Regions from separate parts of the Caproicibacter fermentans genome, predicted to be linked through region 1. Evidence: riboswitches for the same ligand, from Rfam matches in the RefSeq annotation. Region 1 holds a riboswitch; the other holds the start of a gene.

What was found. A riboswitch is a leader RNA that binds a small molecule or an ion and turns the genes downstream of it on or off. The one in region 1 is predicted to bind thiamine pyrophosphate.
Region 2: another riboswitch for thiamine pyrophosphate. It lies ahead of thiD (bifunctional hydroxymethylpyrimidine kinase/phosphomethylpyrimidine kinase); the one in region 1 lies ahead of HCR03_RS08205 (phosphomethylpyrimidine synthase ThiC).

The regions. Positions count from the first base shown of each region.
Region 1 covers NZ_CP060286.1:1,664,553-1,668,765, reverse strand. Annotated here, with positions in the region: gene HCR03_RS08215 (thiamine-binding protein) at 1-192, opposite strand, end outside; gene thiM (hydroxyethylthiazole kinase) at 196-1,032, opposite strand; gene HCR03_RS08205 (phosphomethylpyrimidine synthase ThiC) at 1,211-1,456, opposite strand; TPP riboswitch at 1,687-1,786, opposite strand; gene HCR03_RS08200 (helix-turn-helix transcriptional regulator) at 1,868-2,044, shown strand; gene sigK (RNA polymerase sporulation sigma factor SigK) at 2,294-2,941, opposite strand; gene HCR03_RS08190 (MATE family efflux transporter) at 3,158-4,213, shown strand, end outside.
Region 2 covers NZ_CP060286.1:266,792-271,004, forward strand. Annotated here, with positions in the region: gene HCR03_RS01335 (ABC transporter permease) at 1-279, opposite strand, end outside; gene HCR03_RS01340 (ABC transporter permease) at 295-1,212, opposite strand; TPP riboswitch at 2,033-2,132, shown strand; partial or broken gene thiD (bifunctional hydroxymethylpyrimidine kinase/phosphomethylpyrimidine kinase) at 2,361-3,156, shown strand; gene thiC (phosphomethylpyrimidine synthase ThiC) at 3,153-4,213, shown strand, end outside.

The DNA of each region.
Region 1 (4,213 bases):
GGCAAGCACGAAGGTTGCGTCTTTTACAACCTTCATCACTTCATCCCACTCGCCTTCGATCTCTGTAAACATGGACGTCGTATGATTCGGTAAGCCTGACTCACGAATTACTTTCACGACTTCGGCTACTTCGGGCGCGAGCTCGTCACCTATGCCGCAGGGCGCGATTGCGACTGCAATCAGTGCATTCATAGATTAAACCTCCTCAATTTCAAACGGGTTGTTGGCAATTTCCACTGCGGTTGCTTTATACAGTTCGTCGAGGAACCGAGTCTGAAAACTTCCGGGACCGTCCACTTCATTTTCAGCACGGCTCCCCGCTAAATTGTACACGGAGGAAGCAGTAAGCGCTGCAATAAACGGTGAGGCGGCCGTTGCATAGACCGCGACGACTCCACCCAGGGAACAGCCCGACCCGGTGATTTTTTCCATAAAGTGCGACCCTCCCTGAGAGAAGGCTATGACGGAACCGTCGGTGATCAAATCCGTCTTGCCCGATACGGCCACAGCTCCGCCTGTCCACCCGGCCAGCGCGACAGCCGCCGCCCTTGCGGCAATTACCGAATCCGTAGAATCGACACCGCGGACATGGGATTCCTCCGAACTGCCGTCCAATCCCCACAAACCGGCCAATGCGATAATTTCCGAAGCGTTCCCTCTGATCACGCTGGGCTTATACTCTTTATATTGTCTGAGCAGTTCCGTCCTAAGCAAGCCGAAACCGGCCGCGACCGGGTCCAGAACCCATGGCTTACTCAGATCGTGCAGGACTTTGGCTGTGCGGGGTAAAGTCTGCTCATAAACCGGCAAAAGGGTACCGACGTTTATGTAGGTAGCTGCGCCGGCTTTCGCCAGAGATTCACCCTCATCGGGCAGGTAGACCATAGCGGCTGAGCCGCCGACTGCAAGCTGAGCATTGGCTACAAAATTGATCGTCACAGAATTGGTGATTGATCCTGCCATAGGATTCGTCCGCTTTACGGTTTCCACCGCCTGAATCATCCGGTTTTGAATGTTCTCCTTACTGATCATTTCCTATTCTTCCTTCCGCTGGTATTACCCAGATCAAGTTTTATGGTATAATCTCAGCCCTGCGGTCAACCCGCAATTCAGTCTGTTACCCACAGACAGGCACCCATTTATTCTTTTTTTTTCTTTTACTTTTTCTCTGCGGAGTTCAGTTCCGCATCCAGCCCGTCCAGCATCCGGTTCATAGTGAGCAGTGCGCACATTTTTCCGCTATGGAACAGCTGTGCTGATCCTCCGGCGGAACGCTTTTGTAATATGCCTTTGTTTTTTCCCCATCGAGGAAAAGCCGGAATGTTTCCTCCCAACCAAGCTTTCGGCGGGCTTCACTCAAGCGGTAGCCGGCTTCGCGGGCACCTTTCAAGCCTTTGGCGATGTCGGCCGGCGTACGCCGCGATCGCACCCATTTTCGTGATCTTCTCAACGGCATGCTTCTCACTTACCTTTCTGAATAAACAAGGATGCCTGCTGAGTTCAGCAAGCATCCTTATATCACGTCGATTTGCTTCCCTACGTCAGTATTGACTAACAGGTTCAAAGGGTCAGATTTTACCTTCTCAACTCGTGCGGACAGCATCCGTTTGAGTCCCCCCGCAACGTATTCGGTTTTATAGAATAAAAAAGTGCCCTCCTTCTGTAAGAAAAGCACTTATTCATTGTTCCGTATAATGAATTGCTTCCCTACGCCAGTGTTAACTGACAGGTTCAAAGGGTCAGGTTTTAACCTTCTCAACTCATAAGAGTTCCCCCGCAACATATTTTGTTTTCTTTATCCTATCACTTATTGGCTGCCATGTCAATTCCGCTAAACATTAATCTATATAGATAAACCGATTCGTAAATGAAAAACAACATAAGGCATTACAGAAAAGAAAAGGACATATTACAAGAAGAGCTGGCGAAGATGCGCAATGTTTCAAGACAAACGATCAACGCCATTGAAAATAATAAATATGGCCCCACGCTTTCGATAGCGTTCAACTTTCAATTTGGCAAGAGTATTGCAAGTATTCCATAATAAAGTCCTTCTCATGGTTCAACTGTTCACAACGGACCTGACTTTCATGATTTTTTCAGTATTAAGGTGACCAATTGAAATTCAATGCCATTTTAAGCAGTCCGTCTCTCTTGGAAACGGACTGCTTTTGTATATCACATTCCAACTACGCACCAGTCAATCGGGCCTTATTACATTATCTTTCCAATGCGGGTCTTGCGCTAATCTAAAGCAAGAGACTAGAACAGACCAGAATATCGAGCGCTTACATTAGGCGCGCTGCGATACATAGGAACGGGAAATGCCAAGCCTTTGCGCGACCTCCCTCTGAGTCAGCGGATCGATGCCGTCCAGGCCGTACCGCAATCTGATAATGGTTCTTTCACGGGGAGTGAGAACATTGTCTATGTATTTTTTCAGCTGTTCGGATTTCATCTTATAGTCCAGGTTGTCAATGATATTGTCCTCCGTTGCCATAATATCGATCAGCGTCAAGGTGTTGCCGTCTTTGTCCGTGTCGATCGGCTCGTTGATGGAAATATCCTGCGCGCTTTTTTTGGAGGAACGAAAATACATCAGCACTTCATTTTCAATACATCTTGCGGCATAGCTGGAAAGACGAATGCCCTTGGAACTGTCGAATGTGTTGACTGCCTTGATCAGCCCGATCGTGCCGATGGAAATCAGATCGTCCTGTTCGCTGGAACTGGAGTAATACTTTTTGATGATGTGGGCAACCAGCCGTAGGTTGTGTTCGATCAGCTTCGCTTTTGCTTTTTGATCCCCTTTCTTCATTTTTTCCAGGCAATCCTTTTCTTCCTGCGCTGTTAACGGACGGGGAAAAGAACCGGAGCCGGTAACGTGAAGCACCAGAAAAAGGAAGCCGGATAGTGCAAGCCCCAAAAATGCGCCAAACATGGTATTCGCCCCCTTGGAATCGTGTACAGACAGTATATGCGGGACGGCCCCGGATTGTTGCAAGTCCGTTTTGATCTTTCAGGAAACAGCTGCCGCCCGTTCTTTATTTGCCGGACTAACGGCGGAGCCGATTTTCCGAAACCTTATTTTTTTATCTAGTTGTAAGTTTTGCCGGAATCAGATACAATAAAAGATACTTAAAGGAGGGCAATTCACTTGGAAGAAACTAGACAGAATAAAATGGGCGCCATGCCCGTTTTTCCCTTGATCATTTCAATGTCCGTTCCGGCAATCCTGTCCATGATGGTTCAAGCATTATACAACATAGTCGACAGTTATTTTGTCGCGCAGATCAGCGAAAATGCGCTGACTGCCGTATCGCTGGTTTTTCCAGTTCAGACGCTCCTGATCGCGCTTGCGGTGGGCACCGGAGTCGGACTGAATTCGCTGATTGCGCGCCGGCTGGGGGAAAACCGCAGAGAAGAGGCGGACCGGGCTGCAACGCACGGCCTGCTGCTTGGATTCGCGAACGGTCTGCTTTTTCTGTTTGTCGGCCTGTTTTTATCCGAACCGTTTCTCCGCGCTTTTACTTCAGACCCCGAAATTGTCAGCATGGGGTCCGTATACATGAATATTGTCTGCGTATATTCTTTTGGGGCCTGTATTGAAATCAATATTGAAAAAATTCTGCAGGCGACCGGCAATATGGTGTTTCCAATGCTTTTTCAGCTGGTTGGCGCCGTCGGCAATATGCTGCTGGATCCGGTTTTTATTTTCGGACTGTTCGGCGTGCCCGCATACGGCGTGAAGGGAGCGGCGATTGCGACCGTGATTGCGCAGATTCTTTCGATGTGCGTCGGACTGCTGGTGCTTTTTTTCCGGGAGCATGAAGTCAGAATTGAATTCAGGGGGTTTCATGTCAGCTGGAACGTCATCCGGAATATTTACGCGGTCGGGCTGCCTGCTATTGTGATGCAGTCCACCGGCTCTGCGATGGTGGTCGGTATGAATGCAATCCTGATCGGATTTACCGAGACTGCGGTTGCGGTTTTTGGTGCATATTTTAAGCTGCAGTCGTTTGTTTTTATGCCGGTTTTCGGTTTGAATCAGGGGCTGATGCCCGTGATGGGGTATAACTACGGAGCAAAAAACAAGGGCCGACTGCTCAGCGCCGTCAAAATCGGCTGCATCATTGCGGCGGCTATCATGGCGGTCGGGGTGGCCGGATTCTGGCTGTTTACAGACAAGCTCCTGCTGATTTTCAACGCGTCC
Region 2 (4,213 bases), 1.4 Mb from region 1:
CGCGGAATACTGCATGGGGTGCAAAAATTCACTTCCGCGAATTTGCTGGTCGTAAGCGTAAGGATAAAACGAGGGAGCGACAAAAGCGAAAAGAATCGCGATAATAATCACAACGAAAGCAGCCATTGCCACCTTATTATGTGTCAGCCTGCGCCAAGCATCCTTCCAAAATGTCGTGCTCTCTCTCATAATAATCAGTTGCTGTTTTTCCTCATCCGCCGCAGGAAGAAAATCCTCCGCGTTCAAATGAAGGGAAAACGGGTTTTTAAAAGCTTCCATTTCCATGTCCTCCCTTTACTGAAGTGTAATGCGCGGATCAATCAGCTTGTAACTAAGATCGACCACTAAGTTCATCAGGACAATGAGGACGGCAAGGAAAATGGTCGTGCTCATTACCAACGGATAATCGCGGGCAGTGATGCACTGAATAAATTCACGCCCAAGTCCGGGAATATTAAATACGGTTTCCACGACGAAACTGCCTGTTACTGTATAAGCGATCATTGGGCCGAGGTAGGTAATAACCGGAAGCACTGCGTTGCGCAGGGCATGCTTGAACAGCAGAAGGGACTTTCCGACGCCCTTTGATTTTGCCGTACGGATATAGTCCTGATCCAGAGCGTCCAGCATGCCGGAACGCATCAGCCTTGTAATATATGACATCGGATAAAACGCAAGGGTGGCACACGGCATGATAAAGGCCGTGACAGAATGCAGGCCCATGGTCGGCAGCCAGCGAAGCTTTACCCCGAAAACCAGCATTAGAAAAGCAGCCATGACAAAACTTGGAACCGCGATTCCAAGCGTTGAGACTACCATAAGCAGCCGATCCCAGAACCTGCCTCTGTTAAGCGCCGAAACAGAGCCCATAAAGACCCCCAAGATGACCGCGACCAAAATGGAAATGCCGCCGAGCTTGGCGGAAATTGGAAAAGCTGTAAAGATAATATCATCTGCGGAACGGCCCTTTTGTTTTAACGAGTCGCCTAAATCGCCCGTAATCAGTTTTCCCATGTAATTCAGATACTGCTGGGGAAGAGGCTTGTCAAGTCCGTATTTTACATTCAGCGCCTTTACGGTTTCCGGCGGAATGTTCTTTTCACTCAGAAATGGCCCGCCAGGTATCAAATTCATTAAAGTAAATGTGATAATAGATATGAAAAAAATTGTCAGTAAGGCATAACCGATTCGTTTAATGGCATATGCTCCCAAAATATATCCCCCTTTTTTCCTTTTATTTATTAGAAACGGCAGGTACATTCTTCGCTGAATGTGCCCGCCGCTTTAATAAATCTTCATGGCTAGAATATTACGGTAATTAATAAATATTCATTGCTAGAATTTTTATAAAAACGCACCGAAAATGCCCAATGCGTGAATTTTCCGAGCATTTCGAATGCATGATGTGCATTATGTAACGGCAAACCGTTCCAAATGTATGAGAACTGGCCTATCGAGTCGCAATAGGCAAGGCATCAAATTTTAACTTCAATACTTAATGTATGGAATTGCTTGGCTGCTGAAAACCCATACTGTTGTCCTCTTTTTTGAGAGGGTATCCTTCTCCCGGTCTCTTGACCACTCCCCATGTTTCATTAAGTAATTTGTTTCTTTGAAGCTTACCGGATTTGCATCATGAAAGATTAAAAATGCCTAATGCTAAAAGTATTTATGAATTTAAATAAAAGTATAGTTTAACATCCTTTGATTGTCAAGGACGAATTTAAGCCAAAAACCGTCTTCATTTTGTCCCATTCTGAATAATTCCAGCAAGAATGAAATAATATTCACTAACCGATGGAAGATTTAAACAGTTATTTTTGAAACCGCTAAAATTCTTTTTTTCTGTAAATAGTAAAGGCTGTGCCTTTGCAAATAAATGGACGCTTATTTGCGCTTAACTTCAGAAAAAGCTGCATATGACAAAATATGCCAAAAAATCTGAATATAACAATAAGTATTTATTGAATTTGCAATGCATAAACTTTAATAAAAATTAAATTGACAGAAAACTTGGAAAAAGATATAATAAATTGAAAACGGGGGGAACTCACTCTGAGTTGAGAAGGTAAAACCTGACCCTTTGAACCTGTCGGTTAACACCGGAGTAGGGAACGTGAAATTGTTTGATCGGCGTTCGCCTCTTTTGGCGGGCGCCTTTTTAATTGAATATCGCGGGGGGACTCATATAGAGTTGAGAAGGTAAAACCTGACCCTTTGAACCTGTCAGTTAACGCTGTTGTAGGGAGCAAAGAGAAAATAACCCGCCGGTTTCGGTGGGCTATTTTTGTTTGACGGAAACCCGTTTTTGAATCCAAAACCCCAAATTTAAGATACGATTAAGAAAAGGAGGAAACCAAATGAAAAATCTTCTGACGATAGCGGGCTCCGATTGCAGCGGCGGAGCCGGAATTCAGGCGGATCTGAAAACCTTTGCCGCGCACGGCACGTTTGGCATGAGCGTGATTGTGTCCATCGTCGCGGAAAATACGGAGCGTGTGATTTCGATCTGCGACATGGCACCGTCCACGGTTGCAGACCAGATTGACGCAGTATTTGAGGATATTGCGGTTGACGGCGTAAAAATCGGGATGCTTTCCGGCACGGAGCTGATGCGTATTGTTGCGCGGAAGCTGAAGCAATACCGGCCTCGCGGGGGTGGTCGTCGACCCCGTGATGCTGGCAAAAGGAGGCTGTGCCCTGATGCAGCCGGAGGCGCTCCGGACCCTGAAAGAGGAGATCCTTCCTCTGGCCTGCGTTTTGACGCCGAACATACCGGAAGCGGAGGCCATTACCGGAAGGAATATCATTACGCCGGAGGATCGCCGTGCTGCCGCAAAGCTGATGTTCCAAATGGGCGCGGAAAATATCCTGCTGAAGGGGGGGCATCTTTCCGGTGAAGCGGAGGACCTGCTGTTTGACGGCGGCCGGTTTTACACCTTTACACACAAAAGGATCGAAACAAAAAACACGCACGGCACGGGATGCACGCTGTCCTCCGCCATTGCGGCTAATCTGGCGCTGGGCCTAAGCGTACCGGAAGCGGTCCGCGAGGCGAAGGAATATGTGACCGGGGCGATCGAGCATGCGCTGCCGATCGGAAAAGGCCACGGACCGACCAATCATTTTTACTTCATGAAAGGGATCAGAGGATGAAAAATTACAAAACACAGATGGAAGCAGCTAAAAAAGGAATTATAACGGAAGAATTAAAAAGGGTCGCCGAAAAAGAGAGGATGGAACCGGAAAAGCTTCTGACAAAGGTCGCTTCGGGACGCGCCGTGATTCCGGCGAATATCGGCCATATGGCGCTTTCCCCGGAAGGAGTCGGGGAGGGGCTTTCCACAAAAATCAACGTGAACCTCGGGGTATCGGGCGACTGCAAAAATTACGCAGTTGAATTGCAAAAAGCGGAGCTTGCGGCCCGGTTCGGCGCTCAGGCGATCATGGACTTGAGCAATTACGGAAAGACCCGGGAATTCCGCCGGAAGCTGATTGCAGAGTCCCCGGCGATGATCGGCACGGTTCCCGTTTACGACGCGGTCGGATATCTTGAAAAGGACCTGCTGGAAATCACCGCTCAGGATTTTTTGAAAGTGGTTGAGGCTCACGCAAAGGAGGGTGTGGATTTCATGACGATCCATGCCGGCATCAACAGGCGGGCGGTTGAATCGTTCCGCAGGCAGGGGCGAAAAATGAATATTGTTTCCCGGGGCGGTTCGCTGCTTTTCGCGTGGATGGAAATGACGGGAAATGAAAATCCGTTTTTTGAATATTACGACGAGGTCCTTGACATCCTGCGCGAATACGATGTGACGATCTCACTCGGCGACGCGTTAAGGCCGGGCTGCCTGGATGACAGCACCGACGCCGGGCAGATCGCTGAGCTGATTGAAATCGGCCATTTGACCGAGCGCGCCTGGAAAAAGGACGTGCAGGTGTTGGTGGAAGGTCCGGGCCACATGGCAATGAACGAGATCGCCGCCAACATGGCGCTGGAAAAACGCCTGTGCCACGGTGCGCCGTTTTATGTCCTGGGGCCGTTGGTAACGGATATCGCGCCCGGCTACGACCACATTACGGCGGCGATCGGGGGGGCGATCGCCGCCTGCGCGGGTGCTGATTTTCTCTGTTATGTAACTCCGGCGGAACACCTGCGCCTGCCGGATCTGGACGATGTGAAAGAGGGAATCGTCGCAAGCCTGATCGCGGC